2 linked regions of the Methylomagnum ishizawai genome follow. The main gene of each other region encodes a partner of the protein of the gene in region 2 in a complex. Links are inferred from orthologs where the notes say so. Each region holds a gene or a part of one and is shown on either strand. Other genes may lie near its edges.

Region 1 (6,447 bases), 1.8 Mb from region 2 along the record:
AGCCCATGATAAAAATCCCGGAGTCAAGGATTTTTCGTCGGACAATCCATGACAAATTTCACAGAATTGCGTAATCTTCGCCTCACAAACCTAGTGTTTGTACCGGAAGAACGTCCGGGCATCCAGAAGCCTAACAAGACCTAATTCTCTTTGGGGAGTTTAACGTGAGCGCATTGACCGAAAAATCCTTGCTGTTCTTCATGGCCCTGACCCTGGGCTTAATCATCACTTGGCTGATCGCCAGCGATCCTGTCAACTCCTCGCAGGAGGTCTACAGCACCCACTCCATCGACCGCCAGTCCACCTGACGCCGCTCCAACCCGCCGCCGCGCCCTCCCCCACAGCCGCGGCGGGAGTCACCGCCCCAACACCTTCCGCAAGAACCGCCCGGTATGGGACACCGCATCGTCGGCGATTTGTTCCGGCGTCCCGGTGGCGATGATCCGCCCCCCCCCTTCCCCGCCTTCCGGCCCCAGATCGACCAGCCAATCGGCGGTTTTGATGACATCCAGGTTATGCTCGATCACGATCACCGTATTGCCGTGGTCGCGGAGCTGATGCAGCACACCCAGCAATTGGCGGATGTCGTGGAAATGCAACCCCGTGGTGGGCTCGTCCAGGATATATAGGGTCTTGCCGGTATCGCGCTTCGACAATTCCCGCGCCAGCTTCACCCGCTGGGCCTCGCCGCCCGAAAGGGTCACGGCGTTCTGGCCCAAGGTGATATAACCCAGGCCCACTTCCATCAAGGTATCCAGCTTGCGGGCCACGGTCGGGATGGCCGAAAAGAAAACCTGGGCCTCCTCCACCGTCATCTCCAGCACCTCGTAGATGGTCCTGCCCTTGTAGCGGATGTCCAGGGTTTCGCGGTTATAGCGCCGGCCCTTGCAGAGATCGCAATGGACGAAGATATCCGGCAGGAAATGCATCTCCACCTTGATGACGCCATCGCCCGCGCAGGCTTCGCAGCGCCCGCCTTTGACATTGAAGCTGAACCGGCCCGGCACATAGCCACGGGAACGGGCTTCCGGCGTGGCAGCGAACAGTTCGCGGATCGGGGTGAACACGCCGGTATAGGTCGCCGGATTGGAACGCGGCGTGCGGCCTATCGGGCTTTGATCGATATCGACCACCTTATCGAAATGTTCCAAACCCTCGACAGCCCCGCACGGCGCGGGCGCTTCCGAAGCACCGTTGAGGGCGCGGGCGGCGTGGCGGAACAAGGTGTCGTTGACCAAGGTGGATTTGCCCGAGCCGGACACGCCGGTAACGCAGGTGAACAAACCCACTGGAAATGCCGCGTCCACGCCCTTGAGGTTGTTGCCGCTGGCATTTTTCAAGCGCAGCATCCGCTCCGGGTCGGGTTCGTAGCGGGCTTCGGGCACTTCGATGGACAAACGGCCCGCGAGATAAGCCCCGGTCAGCGACCCGGCATCGGCCATCACCTGTTCCGGCGTGCCCTGGGCCACGATGCTCCCGCCATGCACGCCCGCGCCGGGGCCAATATCCACCACGTAATCGGCGGTGCGGATAGCGTCCTCGTCGTGTTCGACCACGATCACGGTATTGCCCAGGTCGCGCAGCCGCTTGAGGGTCTCCAGCAAGCGCTCGTTGTCGCGCTGGTGCAGGCCGATGGACGGCTCGTCCAGCACGTACATCACGCCCACCAAACCCGCCCCGACCTGGCTCGCCAAACGGATACGCTGGGCCTCACCGCCCGACAGCGTGTCGGCGCTGCGGTCCAGGGTCAGGTAATCCAAACCCACATCGACCAGGAAACGCAGGCGCTCGCCGATTTCCTTGACGATCTTGGCCGCGACCGCGCCGCGCCGTCCGGTCAGGTTCAGCGCGTCGAAGAATTCCACCGCCCGGCGGATCGGCAATCCGGTCAGCGTGGGCAAGGCGGTATCGGCCACGTAGACATGCCGGGCCGCACGGTTCAGCCGCGCCCCGCCGCACGCGGGACAGGGTTTGGCCGACAGGTATTTCGCCAGTTCTTCCCGTACCATCTGGGAATCGGTTTCCTTGTAGCGCCGCTCCATGCCGGGAATCACCCCCTCGAACGGATGGCGATGTTCCACCGTCTTACCAGTCGCGGATTTCAGCGTATAGGTCAAGATTTCCTTACCGCTGCCATATAACACGATATTGCGGGCCGCTTCCGGGAGTTCCTCGAAGGGCCGCTCCATATCGAAACCGTAATGCCCGGCCAGGTTGAGCAGCAATTGATAGTGGTAGGCATTGCCCCGGTCCCAGCCGCGCACCGCGCCTTCGGCCAAGCTGGCCTTGGGCTGGGTGACGATCAAGGCCGGATCGAAATAGGGCTTCACCCCCAGGCCATCGCACCCAGGGCACGCGCCCTTGGGGTTGTTGAAGGAAAAGATGCGCGGCTCCAGTTCACTCAGGGAATAGCCGCACAGGGTGCAGGCGTATTTATCGGAATAGATCAGCTCTCGCTTGTCCCCATCCATCGACACCACCAAAGCCATGCCGTCGGCCAGCTTCAACGCGGTCTCGAACGATTCCGCCAACCGCAGCCCCAAATCGGACCGCACCTTGAAACGGTCCACCACCACTTCGATGGTGTGCTTTTTCCGCAGGTCGAGCTTGGGCGGCTCGTCCAGTTCGTAGACCTCGCCGTCGATGCGGGCGCGGATATAGCCCTGGTTGCGGAGATCGTCCAATACCTGGGCGTGTTCGCCCTTACGGGCGTTGACCACCGGGGCCAACAGCATCCAGCGCGAGTCCTCAGGTTGGCTCAACACATGGTCCACCATCTGGCTGATGGTCTGTGCCTCCAGGGAAATGCCGTGTTCCGGGCAGCGCGGCGTGCCAGCGCGGGCGTAGAGCAGGCGCAGGTAGTCGTAGATTTCGGTGATGGTGCCGACGGTGGAACGCGGGTTGTGCGAGGTGGATTTCTGCTCGATGGAAATGGCCGGGGACAAGCCTTCGATATGGTCCACATCGGGCTTTTCCATGACCGAGAGGAATTGGCGGGCATAGGCCGACAGCGATTCCACATAGCGGCGTTGACCCTCGGCGTAGAGGGTGTCGAAAGCCAGCGAGGATTTGCCCGAACCCGACAGCCCGGTGATGACGATGAGCCGGTCGCGAGGCAGGTCGAGGTCGATGTTCTTGAGGTTGTGGGTACGGGCGCCGCGGATTCGGATGATGTCCATGGAGGTCGGGAGGATATTGGGGTCTGGCCGGGATGGGACCGGGGGATTGTGGCAGGTTCGGGCGGATGGGAGAAATCTTGGCGGGGAAAAGGGCCATTCACTGGCAAATCGAGCACCGTCCGGTCATATCGGCGATGCTGCCGCCCGCCTTCCGGGCTCCCCCGGCTCAAACGGCGTATTGCTCGTCTTCGAGGGAAATTGGGGTGCGGTGCATGGTGACCTCGTTCACTTGGATTGAAGATCGCCGGGATTATACCGGGCCGCTTGGGGGTAGGGTTCGATCCGGGCTGGATCGGGTCCGTCACGCCGCAGACGGGGTTCCATCCTGGGCGGATCAAGCCCTTACCGGGCCAAACCGCATTAAGCAAGACGGAAATCGCCCGCCTTATCGAGTGCATGGAACGCCTGTGCGAGACGGAAGCGGAGCGAAAGCCGGAATTCGCCCTGGTGCGCCGCCGGAAGTGAATCCGGCAAAATTCCGGCAAAATAAAAGCCGGGTTTTAGGCCCGGCTTTTAAGTCTTTGATTCGGAAAGTGAATTGGTGGGCGGTATAGGATTTGAACCTATGACCCCTGCCGTGTGAATCCACCACTCCAAACGCAAGACACTGATTTAAAAGGCAATTCCACGCCTGCTCCGCGTGAATCCTTGCCAGACTGTGCCAGTGGTTGCCACCCTCTGCCCGCCTGCTTTCACGTTCTTTCACGCTGCCCTCCCCTGCCCTGTCGCCCCAGGCCACGATCCGGCCACGCCATAAATTGCCGGTCGGGTATGGTGCGCCGCTGGTGCGGGTCGATTCCAACCATGAACTGCGCTACCAGCACCAGGGCGGAATCACCGAACTGTGGGCGCGTAGCGACGGGCAAGCCCACTGTGGATTTCTCGTGGATGCGAGGAGTGGCAAGTATCGGGGGGCTTATGCGGGGGCACGGGCTTCGGCGGTGCGGCCCGATATTGTCGTTGATTCGACACTGGCCTTGCCGGAACTGTGGCAATCGCCTTCGGCTTTTGTAGGGTTTTGCCTACAAAAAAATCAGCTTTCGCTGACATGACTCCCGTGTATGGTATTGGTATGGTAGCGCATCTTTGGGTCGGATACGCGATTCTTTTTAACTGGGTGGAATCATGGGGAAAAGCTTGGCGAGCGTGTCACGGCATGTCGTGGAAACAATCTTCAGTTTGAGGCATCGGGCCATCTGGATTTTGATGGCTTTTCCTTTAGCCAAGGAATATTTGCTGATTATCAGATCAAGGCCGTAGGTCCGATTAGCGCAGCGTAATCGAGGTATGAAATCCGTGCGATTACGCTGCGCTAATCGCACCTACGCGGGCTTCCCGGGTGACGTGCTGCCGGGGAACCGGGACCAGGCTGGCGTCCACGATCTGCCCGCCACGGGCGATGTAGCCGTGCCGGGCCAACTGCCGGTTCACCGCTTCGAACAACGCCTCCCCGGCCTTCGCCGCCGCCAGCCGCTCGCGGAACGTCCAGAACGTGGTCCGGTCCGGCACCTGGCTGCTGTGCCGCAGCCCCAGGAACCGCTGGAAACTCAACCGGTCCAGCACCTGGAGCTCCATCTGTTCATCGCTGAGTCCGTGCAAGTTCTGAAGGATGAACGCACGGACCATCAACTCGGTCGGGAACGGCGGACGCCCGCCACGCGCCCGGCTAGGACGCGGCGCGGCCCGGTCGACCTCGGCGGCCAGCGCCTTGAAGTCGATGTACTTCTCCATTTCTTGCAGCACGTCGCCCAGCCGGTCCAGCCGGGCTTCGCGTTCCTGGGCGGCATTCGGGCTTTCCTTGATCATCACGGTTCAGGCACCAAGTTCAGGTCCGCTATTGTCCCATGACCCCGGTTTTTCGAGGTTCCCTTCACGGGACTTGATCGGATTAACAGTATCTACGTGGGCTGGTTATGAAGCACAAAACTAAATTCATTTTACTCGTATGCACTGGGTTGGGGTTTTGGCTGTGGCGCGGCATGCAGGAGGGACAGGTGAAAAGCCGGGAAGCGCATTGGCAGTATTGCCAGGATCATTTCTGCGAGGGCGATATTTTGCCCAAGTACAACCCTATAAAACAGGTAGCTCTTAAGCTTAATGGGCGATGGCTTATTGGACCAAAGGAGTATTTCAGTGGCAGTTCTAATGGTGCTTCTTTTGAATGGTGGGAACACAAACCACTAATTTCAAATGCGAGACGCCCAGACGAAATGCAAGCTTTAGTAAAGGCTGGAAAAGGATATGATTTCTCTATAGAAATCTTCTTTCGGTCAAGCAATATACCTCCAGAGCCTAGGGGATATAAGCTTGTTGAACTTGCACAGGCGAATGACTGGATCGCAAGTCGTACCCAAGTTCGACCTGGGCTTGAAGCTATTCAGATGAAGCATGTCATTGGGCCGCATGGGTATTCAATAGATCATGTGACATATTATGTGGCTACCTACCTAAATGGCATTGATGGCCTACCGCCCGTAGCCACCTGTGATAACAGTCGTGCTGAGGGTACCGGCGGCACAGGATTTATGTGGCAGCTAGGTATTTGGGTGGGTGTCAGGATGAATCAAAAGCACTGTGCTGATTGGCCGGAAATCTATCTTGAAATTATTCGTGTACTTCAACTACTTAAGAAGGCATAAACCATGACGATCATTCTCAACGAGGCCGAGTTAAATACCTTAACAGCCAAGGAAAACCAGGCTCACAACGGCCAAATTGGCTATTGGGAGATTTATCAATGGCTGGCTGATACGCTTGAGGCTAAAGGCGTGGCAACCACTGATTCGACATTGCTGTGGTTGAGGGGAGCTACCGAAGCCAACGCGAATCGTGGTGCCATGTCCGCATTAATTCGGGCTTATACCGATACCCAATACCAGTTGCGTTATGATACAGCTCTCAGCGATTGCAAGATGCAAGATGCTTCTAATGCGGTAGCTCAGAATCTTTTTAATGATTTGTTAGGAAGAAATGGAGATTGGCCGCGAGGCCAAGTCCCAGATATCACCCGAATTGCAGAAGCAGATGCCACGGCTGTAGGCAAGGTGTTATTCAGCATCGATTCGCAAGATACCGCCGCCCCACCCACCAACGCCGCGTGGTCCGGCACCCTGCTGTTCACGATGCTGAACAGCGACCAAACCAGTCGGCTGATGAAAACCGGCGTCTCCTCCAGCGGGATCGATACCCTCAACGACATGCGCGACGTGCTGTTCGCCTACCAGGCGTTCAAAAGCGGGCTTGAGGCCGCGTTCGCTCACATCGGGGA
Region 2 (8,725 bases):
CGGTAAATACGGACATGGTGCCGACGCGGCCTTGGCGCGGAACCTTTATGCCACGGGATTGCTGGGCGATATACCCCTGGCCGGTGTGGATTTCGTGCTGGAAGGCGGCAGCGTCGAATCCGACGGGCTGGGCACCGTGTTAACCACCACCCGCTGCTTGTTGAACCCCAACCGCAATCCCTCCCTCGATCAAGCCCGAATCGAAGCCCGGCTGCGGGAATATCTCGGCGCGGAAAGAGTGTTATGGCTGGAACACGGCCACGCCGAAGGCGATGACACCGACGCCCATATCGACACCCTGGCCCGGTTCTGCACGCCCGATACCCTCGCCTATACCGCCGTCGAAAACCCGGAAGACCCCTTATATCCCGAGTTCCAAAGGATGGCGGCGCAACTCGCGACTTTCACCACGTATTCCGGGACGGCCTACCGCCTAGTGCCACTGCCCATACCCCAACCGATCCATAGCGAGGCGGGCGACCGCCTACCCGCCACCTATGCCAATTTCCTGATTATCAATGGCGCGGTCCTGGTGCCCACCTATAACGATCCCGCCGACGCCATCGCGCTGGAACGGCTGGCCGGTTGTTTCCCAGGCCGGGAGGTGGTCGGCATCGATTGTGTACCCTTGATTCGTCAATACGGCAGTCTGCATTGCATGACCATGCAATTCCCGCTTTAGCCCCCGAGGATTCCCCAAGCCATGCACCCCACGCTCAAACTGGGATTCGTCCAACAAACCTGTGGCGATGCGGACCCCGCCCGCAACCTGGCAATCTCCTTCCAAGGTATCCGCGAGGCCGCCGCGCAGGGCGCGGAACTGGTATTGCTGCCAGAATTACACCTCGGTCCTTATTTCTGCCAAACCGAGGATTGCGTCCGCTTCGATCTGGCCGAGTCCATCCCCGGTCCCACCACCGGCAGCCTGGCCGCGCTGGCCCAGGAACTCGGCGTGGTCATCGTCGCCTCGCTGTTCGAGAAACGCGCCCCCGGCCTCTACCACAACACCGCCGTGGTGCTGGAACGCGATGGCTCGCTGATTGGCAAATACCGCAAGATGCACATCCCGGACGATCCGGGCTATTACGAAAAGTTCTATTTCACTCCCGGCGACCTGGGCTTCGCGCCGATCCGCACCTCGGTGGGCAAATTGGGCGTCCTGGTGTGCTGGGACCAGTGGTACCCGGAAGCGGCGCGGCTGATGGCCCTGGCTGGGGCCGACCTCCTGCTCTACCCCACCGCCATCGGCTGGAACCCGGACGACCCCGAGGCCGAGCGCCAGCGCCAGTTGGAAGCCTGGGTCACGGTGCAGCGCGGCCACGCGGTCGCCAACGGCCTGCCGGTGGTGGCCTGCAACCGCATCGGCCACGAAGCCGACCCCAGCGGGCACAGCCCCGGCATCCAATTCTGGGGCAATAGCTTCGCGGTGGGTCCGCAGGGCGAATTCCTGTGCCGGGCCGACGCCCAGGAAAGCCGGGTGCTGATCGTGGATATTGATCGCCACCGCTCCGAGGAAGTGCGGCGCATCTGGCCCTTCCTGCGCGACCGCCGGATCGACGAATACGGCGGCCTGACCCGGCGCTTCCTGGATTGATCCTCGGCATCGGCCCGTGGAGGCGCGTTCCCGGCGGATACCCCAATATCGCCCTCGATCCGGCCCATGGGCCGCCCGGCTTATTGTGCTTGGCCAAGCGTTTTTAACGTGCCGATAAGAACCGGACCCTGGGCCGGAATTGGGGGTATTGATCCCCTACGACAAGGGAATCGGGCGTTTTGAGCCAAGGCCCAATAGTGGGGTTATTCTCCGGGCACGGGAATTTCCTCCCCGCGTCAATGTCCATACCGACCATCCACCGATAGCCGCCGTCCAAAACCTCCGGGCATAAAAAAACGTCCCCCGGCATTCCGCCGGGGGACGTGGATTCGTCGGTTCAAGCGCCGAGTTCGAATTCCTTGATGTCACGGCCTTCTTCGAGCAGGGCTTGCAGCCACTTGGGCTTCATGCCGCGCCCGGTCCACTTCTGGGAAAGGTTCTGGGGATTCTGATATTTCACCGGAACCTTGCTACCTTTTCTTCCCACCGGCTTGGTGATTTCGGTGATATCCACGTTCACACCGATGGATGTCGCCAACTCTTTGATTTTGTTAACAACTTCCTTGCGTTTATTATCGTGTTTCTCCCTCAGCGCTTTCTGGGCATTGTCGATCATACTGGCCAACTCTGATTCGGAAAACTCGGCAAAGTTGCTCTTCATGGGAAACCTCTATGTTTGGATTTAGGACTGGGGGCATGTTAACCATCTCAGTTAACACGTCCATAGTATATTATGAATTCTGTCATATGAGAACAATTCTTGGTGGGGGCCTCCAAGTTTTCCCAGGGTTAGCTTTTAATGCGCCGATGCCTTATGGCGGGGCCGACCGTAGCCATTCCCCAAGGCCCGGTCTTGGCAAGCCGCCCATTACGCCGGGCAATCCCAAGCTTTCCGTGCCGACATACCACCCACCCTAGCACCCTGGCGGCGGCCCAGGATTCGCCGACGGCGCGGCCCACGGGCCGCTCCCGCCAAAGCGGCGATAATAGTGGCCGATCCCTGCGGGCGGGAGCGGCAATACAAGGAATCCCACCCCGGCAAATCCCCTGGCTTAAACTATCAGCATGCCTGTTCATTCCGAACTTACCGGTTGGACCCGCACGCATGAAGGATTTTCCCGCCATTTCCGGCGATAATCCCCGGATTCCCGAATAGCCTCCGCACGGATTTCCCAGCATGACCCCAGCCTCCCCCACCACTCCTTTGACTCCCACGACCCCAGCTTCCACCCAGGGCGAGGGCGGCCCGGCCCTTTGGCGGAACCTTTTGGGCTGTGCCGACGCGCTGGCCTTGGCCCAGGCGGTGTTGCGGGAAAAGCGGCTGTTCCTGGTGGCCACCGAGGACACCCAAACGGCGGTGCGCTTGGAACACGAGATCGCCTTCTTCCTGGGCGGGGCGGCCCCGGTGCTGCACTTCCCGGATTGGGAAACCCTGCCCTACGATATTTTCTCGCCGCTGCCCGAGATCGTGTCGGAGCGGCTGAAGACCCTGGCGGCACTGGCGCGGGCCGGACAGGGCGTGTTGCTCACTCCCGTGGCGACGCTGATGCAACGCTTGACGCCGCGCAGCCACGTCCTGGGCAATACCTTCGTCCTGAAACCGGGCCACCGCCTGAGCCTGGAAGAAACCCGCCAACGCCTGGAAAGCGTCGGCTATCAATGCGTGTCGCAGGTGTTGCAACATGGGGAATTCGCGGTACGCGGGGCCATCCTCGACCTGTTCCCGATGGGGAGCGCAGTGCCCTACCGCATCGAACTGTTCGACGAGGAAGTAGAATCGATCCGCACCTTCGATGTCGAAAGCCAACGCTCGGCGCAGAAGGTCGGCGAGATCAACCTATTCCCGGCGCGGGAATTCCCATTCGACGAAGACGCCATCAAGCGCTTCAGGAAGGCGTTCCGGGTCCATTTCCCGGAGGCGGCTTCCAATAATCCGCTGTATCTGGAGGTCAGCAAGGGCATCGCGCCGGGCGGGATCGAGTATTACCTGCCGCTGTTCGTGGATACCACGGAAACCCTGTTCGATTACCTGCCCAAGGGCGCGGTGGTGGTGCTGCGCGGGGCGGCGCGGGCCGCCGCCAACGCCTTCCATGCCGAAACCGAAGCCCGTTACCGCCAGCGTTCCGGCCATATCGACAAGCCGCCGCTGCTACCCGCGACGCTGTTCCTGGACCCCGAAACGCTGGAACAACGGCTCTCGGCCTATCCCCGAATCGAAATCGACCCGGCGGATTCGAGCGCTGAAGGCACGGTCTACACCTGCAAGCCGCTGCCCCCGCTCGCCCTCGATCCCAAGCAAAAACAACCCGCCGCCGCCCTTTCCGCCTTCATCGCCGAACTGCAAGGCCGGGTCTTGTTCGTGGCCGAGACCGCCGGCCACCGCGAGGCTTTGCTGGAACAACTCGGCAAGGCCGGGCTGCGGCCCAAGGTGGTGGAAAGCTGGCGGGAGTTCCTCGACCGGCCCGAAGGCCCGTGCCTGGTCATCGCGCCGATGGACCACGGGCTATGGCTGGCGGAACCACCACTCGCCATCGTCACCGAAACCCAGCTGTCCGGCGAGAAAGTCCAGCAGCGCCGCCGCCGCCGCCGCGCCGGGGGCCATAAGCTCGACCAACTCCTCCGCAACCTGGAAGAACTGGATGTCGGCTCCCCGGTCGTGCATCAGGACCACGGCGTGGGCCGCTACCTGGGACTGGCCAAGCTCACCGTGGGCGGCATCGACACCGAATTCCTGGCCCTGGAATACGCGGGCGGCGACAAGCTCTACGTGCCGGTGTCCTCGCTGCATTTGATCGGCCGCTACAGCGGGGCCGACCCGGACGCGGCCCCCCTCCACAAGCTCGGCGGCGAACAATGGCGCAAAGCCCGCCGCAAAGCTCTGGAACGGGTGCGCGACGTGGCGGCGGAATTGCTCGATATCCACGCCAAACGCGCCGCCCGGCTCGGCTTCGGCCATCAAACCCAGACCGAGGAATATCTGGCCTTCGCCGCCGCCTTCCCGTTCGAGGAAACCCCGGACCAGGAAAGCGCCATCCTCGATTGCCTGGGCGACATGGCCTCGCCCCGGCCCATGGACCGGGTGGTGTGCGGCGATGTGGGATTCGGCAAGACCGAGGTGGCGATGCGGGCCGCCTTCGTGGCGGTGCAGAACGGCAAGCAGGTGGCGGTGCTGGTGCCCACCACCCTCCTGGCCCAGCAGCATTATCAGAACTTCCGCGACCGCTTCGCCGATTGGCCGATCCGGGTCGAGACCGTGTCGCGCTTCGTCGGCAAGAAGCAGCAGGAGCAAGCGTTGAAGGAATTGGCCGAAGGCAAGCTCGATATCCTCATCGGCACCCACAAGGTGTTGCAGAAGGATGTGAAGTTCAAGGATTTGGGGCTGGTGGTCGTGGACGAGGAACACCGTTTCGGCGTGACCCAGAAGGAGCATTTCAAGAAGCTGAGGAGCGAGGTGGATTTCCTGGCCCTGACCGCGACCCCGATCCCGCGCACCTTGAACCTCGCCATGTCGGGACTTCGGGATATTTCCATCATCGCCACCCCGCCGCCCAACCGCCACGCCATCAAGACCTTCGTCAGCGAATGGGACGACGCCTTGGTACAGGAAGCCCTGTTGCGCGAAATCAAGCGCGGCGGGCAGGCCTATTTCCTCCACAACAAGATCGAGACCATGGACAAGATGGCGCGGGAATTGGCGAAGCTGGTGCCCTTGGCCCGCATCCGTACCGCCCACGGCCAGATGCCGGAGCGGGAACTGGAAAACATCATGCTGGACTTCTACCACCAGCGCTTCAACGTGCTGATCTGCACCACCATCATCGAGAGTGGCATCGACGTGCCCAGCGCCAACACCATCGTCATCAACCGCGCCGATATGCTGGGCCTGGCGCAATTGCACCAAATCCGGGGCCGGGTCGGGCGCTCGCACCACCGGGCCTATGCCTATCTGATGGTGCCGCCCAAGAGCCTGATGACCGCCGACGCCATCAAGCGCCTGGAAGCCATCGAGGCCAGCGGCGAACTGGGCGCGGGTTTCATGCTGTCCTCGCACGATTTGGAAATCCGCGGCGCGGGCGAATTGCTGGGCGACGAACAGAGCGGCCAAATCCAGGAAATCGGCCTGACGATGTATACGGAAATGCTAGAACGGGCGGTGGAAGCACTCCAATCCGGGCGGCAACCCGACCTCGACCTGCTCCCGCACGAAGCCGGCCCCGAGATCGATCTGCAAGCCCCGGCCCTGATCCCCGACGATTACCTGTGGGACGCCCACACCCGCTTGGTGCTGTACAAGCGCATCGCCAACGCCCGCGACGACGAAGGTTTAAGGGCGCTGCAAGTGGAGATGATCGACCGTTTCGGCCTGTTGCCGCCGCAGACCAAGGTGCTGTTCGCCATCACCGCGCTCAAGCTCAAGGCGGAGAAGCTGGGTATCCGCAAGATCGAGGCGGGGCCGGGCGGCGGGCGGATTTTGTTCCATCCCAATCCGTCCATCGATCCGATCCAGGTGATCCGCTTGATCCAAACCCAGCCCAAGGTCTACAAGCTGGACGGGCCGGACAAGCTGCGTTTCACGGCCAGCTTCGACGGACCGGAGGCGAAACTTGGGTTCGTGGAGAAATTGGTAGGGGAATTGGCGGGATAGCGTGGGGTGGGCCGGTATTCCCGGCCCGCCGCGACTTCGGGGGAAAGGCGGGCAGGTATTCCGTGCCCACTTGGATAACCTAAAAATGGTGGGCATGAGCACATGCCCACTCTACGGCCGAGGGGTAAGCCTAAACTGGAATGCCCTAGCTTTTACCGGGAATCAACCCCGCCGAGCCGGGTTTGAGCCGCTTGCAAGATACCTCGACATCCTCCACATGGCAGCGATATCCCGTGTCGGCCCCGGCGCAGGGTTCGCAAACCAGCCTGCCCGGTGCTTTCTGTTCCGATACATACCAGCCATAGCCCTGGGTTTCGCAGAAACGCTTGGCGAACTTACCGATAGTATAGGCATCGCTGGCCCGCTGTTCGGCGTCGGATTTGGCCGCGCATTGCCGCGAGGCCAAGGTATTGCCCAATAGGTCGCGGTAGATATATTCCGAGGCCGGGGCGCTGCCGCAGTATGCGACCAGCACCGCCGCCAGGGCCAAACCGGATTTTATCGTGATATTCATCGTCCAGCCCTCCCGATCAATGGATGACGCGGATATTCATCTGCGCGGCCTCTTCCGCCTGTTGCTGGCGGATGGGATCGTATTTATCGTTCTCGCTCAACTTGACCATCGCCACCACCACCACCAGTAATGTGGTCACCAGCGCCACATAGCCCCAGAACAAATCTTTCTCTTCGCCGATTTGTGCGCTCATAGCTGTTTCCTCTCTCTTTGGGTTGTTGACATGCCCACAATAGCCCCAGGCCATAAATACCGATTCCGGTAGGGTCAAAACCTTTGGACAATACCCTATCTATCCGCGCCGTATATGCATCCAGGGCGGCATCGAGAAAAACCGGGGAACGATGATGGCAAAAGCCCAGACCACTATTGTTTCGTGTCGAAACTTTAGTGGGGAAAGCCGGGCTTGTCAAGCCCTGGAATGTGTCTTCGATAGGCCGGGGCCGGAGACCGGACTCCCGGAAAAAAGCGGGTAAATCCTGTCGAACACGGGTGTGTCTTTCGCGCTGAATGCGCTTGGCAACAATTTCCCGGAAAGTTTGGCGGTTTTTTCCAGGATAGCTCCAATCAATGCCGTCTCGCATCATAGCTGGAAATGGCCGCCGCAGTGACCACGGAATTTAATTCGATCTACGCTGTCGAAGTTTTACGAGTTACTCCCTTGGGATTAACAATGGCTACCTTTTTATTATTCAAAATCAAAGGAGTCCATCCATGAACAAGCTTATAGCCACTCTCATCATGACCATAACCCTGATCATTACGGGCTGCATCTCTTATACACCCAGTCCGCCCAAATACGATCATGAGGCTGTCTTGGAAGGGGAATACGAAGATTGTTTGGCAATGCCTAGCGCGGATTGTTCGAACGAGCGGGATCGGCTATTGCAACATCAGCAATGGGAGTTGCTCGACCGCAGTTCATAGGCCGAAGCCGTTGGCCTAACTCTCCGCATCAGCCTGGATAGATGGTGTGATTCACGGGCATATCTGAGAACAATCCAGTATACCACTATTCCCCCAACGCAATTACCCACCCCGCCTTTCCTGGAGGGTCGATGGGTTTTTGCCGGGCTTTCGCCGTTGCCCACGCAGTAAGTTCAGGAACTCGACGAAGGCCGAAAAGACTATCGCGAAATAAAGATATCCACGGGGAATGTGGAATTCGAGCCCATCGGCAACCAAGGCAATGCCGATTATCAGCAAAAAGGCGAGCGCCAACATTTTGGTGGTCGGATGCCGCTCGATAAACCTCGACAGCGGCCCCGAAGCCACGAGCATCACGACGATGGCGACGAATACCGCAGCCACCATCACCCCAAGGACGTCGCTCATGCCGATGGCGGTCAATACCGAATCGACCGAAAAAACCAGGTCGAGCAATACGATCTGGACAATCACCAGACCGAACAGCCGGGCGGACGCGGCCTTGGTGTCCGCTTCCCGGCTTTCGACGGTGCCATGGATTTCGGTGGTGGCCTTGCCGATCAGGAAGACACCGCCCGCGAGTAGGATCAGATCGCGCCAGGAGAACGCCATCCCGGCGACCTCGACCACCGGTTCCACCAAACGGGTCAGCCAGACCACGCCCATCAAGAACAATACCCGTAGCACCAGCGCGAAGCTCAGGCCGACCACGCGGGCGGAAAACTGCCGGGCGGCCGGGAGTTGGGCCACCAGGATGGAAATGAATAGGATATTGTCGATACCCAACACGATTTCCATGAACGCGAGGGCAAGGAAAGAGAACCAGATTTCGGGGGACGATACGTCCACGTTGAAAATGTCCATAGGAATCCATTCCTGGCAATAGACAAAGGTTGAAATTCGAGCCGGATTCTACTCCGATCAACCCGGCATCTGCTGAACCGCAGAAAACCCATCGTCGCCAAGGGCGCGGTGAAGCGATGGTCTACCCTATCCCGTTCGTAGGATAGGGAAGGGTGTCATTCCCGCCGGACGTGCTTGGCAA

Evidence for each region.
Region 1: the proteins of mfd (region 2) and uvrA are in contact, whole or in part, in a crystal structure (PDB 4DFC), measured with the Escherichia coli proteins. The link is inferred for Methylomagnum ishizawai from one-to-one orthologs.

Annotation. Positions count from the first base shown.
Region 1 is NZ_FXAM01000001.1:3,206,504-3,212,950, forward strand. What follows is about bases 157-3,579. They hold uvrA (excinuclease ABC subunit UvrA), read right to left. Parts: upstream 3,180-3,579; coding sequence 357-3,179; downstream 157-356. Other genes in these bases: B9N93_RS25515 (hypothetical protein), read left to right, coding at 165-308. Outside these bases: B9N93_RS14240 (transposase), read right to left, coding at 4,482-4,985; B9N93_RS24775 (hypothetical protein), read left to right, coding at 5,093-5,818; B9N93_RS26725 (calcium-binding protein), read left to right, coding at 6,224-6,447. UniProt on the Escherichia coli protein: The UvrABC repair system catalyzes the recognition and processing of DNA lesions. UvrA is an ATPase and a DNA-binding protein. A damage recognition complex composed of 2 UvrA and 2 UvrB subunits scans DNA for abnormalities.
Region 2 is NZ_FXAM01000001.1:1,358,746-1,367,470, reverse strand. Bases 2,425-6,439 are described here. They hold mfd (transcription-repair coupling factor), read left to right. Parts: upstream 2,425-2,771; coding sequence 2,772-6,239; downstream 6,240-6,439. Other genes in these bases: B9N93_RS06210 (hypothetical protein), read right to left, coding at 6,385-6,439. In the rest of the region: B9N93_RS06230 (agmatine deiminase family protein), read left to right, coding at 1-682; B9N93_RS06225 (carbon-nitrogen hydrolase), read left to right, coding at 704-1,594; B9N93_RS06220 (H-NS histone family protein), read right to left, coding at 1,932-2,255; more of B9N93_RS06210, read right to left, coding at 6,440-6,753; B9N93_RS25360 (hypothetical protein), read right to left, coding at 6,770-6,946; B9N93_RS06205 (hypothetical protein), read left to right, coding at 7,468-7,680; B9N93_RS06200 (TerC family protein), read right to left, coding at 7,783-8,544; B9N93_RS25950 (hypothetical protein), read right to left, coding at 8,671-8,725. UniProt on the Escherichia coli protein: Couples transcription and DNA repair by recognizing RNA polymerase (RNAP) stalled at DNA lesions. Mediates ATP-dependent release of RNAP and its truncated transcript from the DNA, and recruitment of nucleotide excision repair machinery to the damaged site.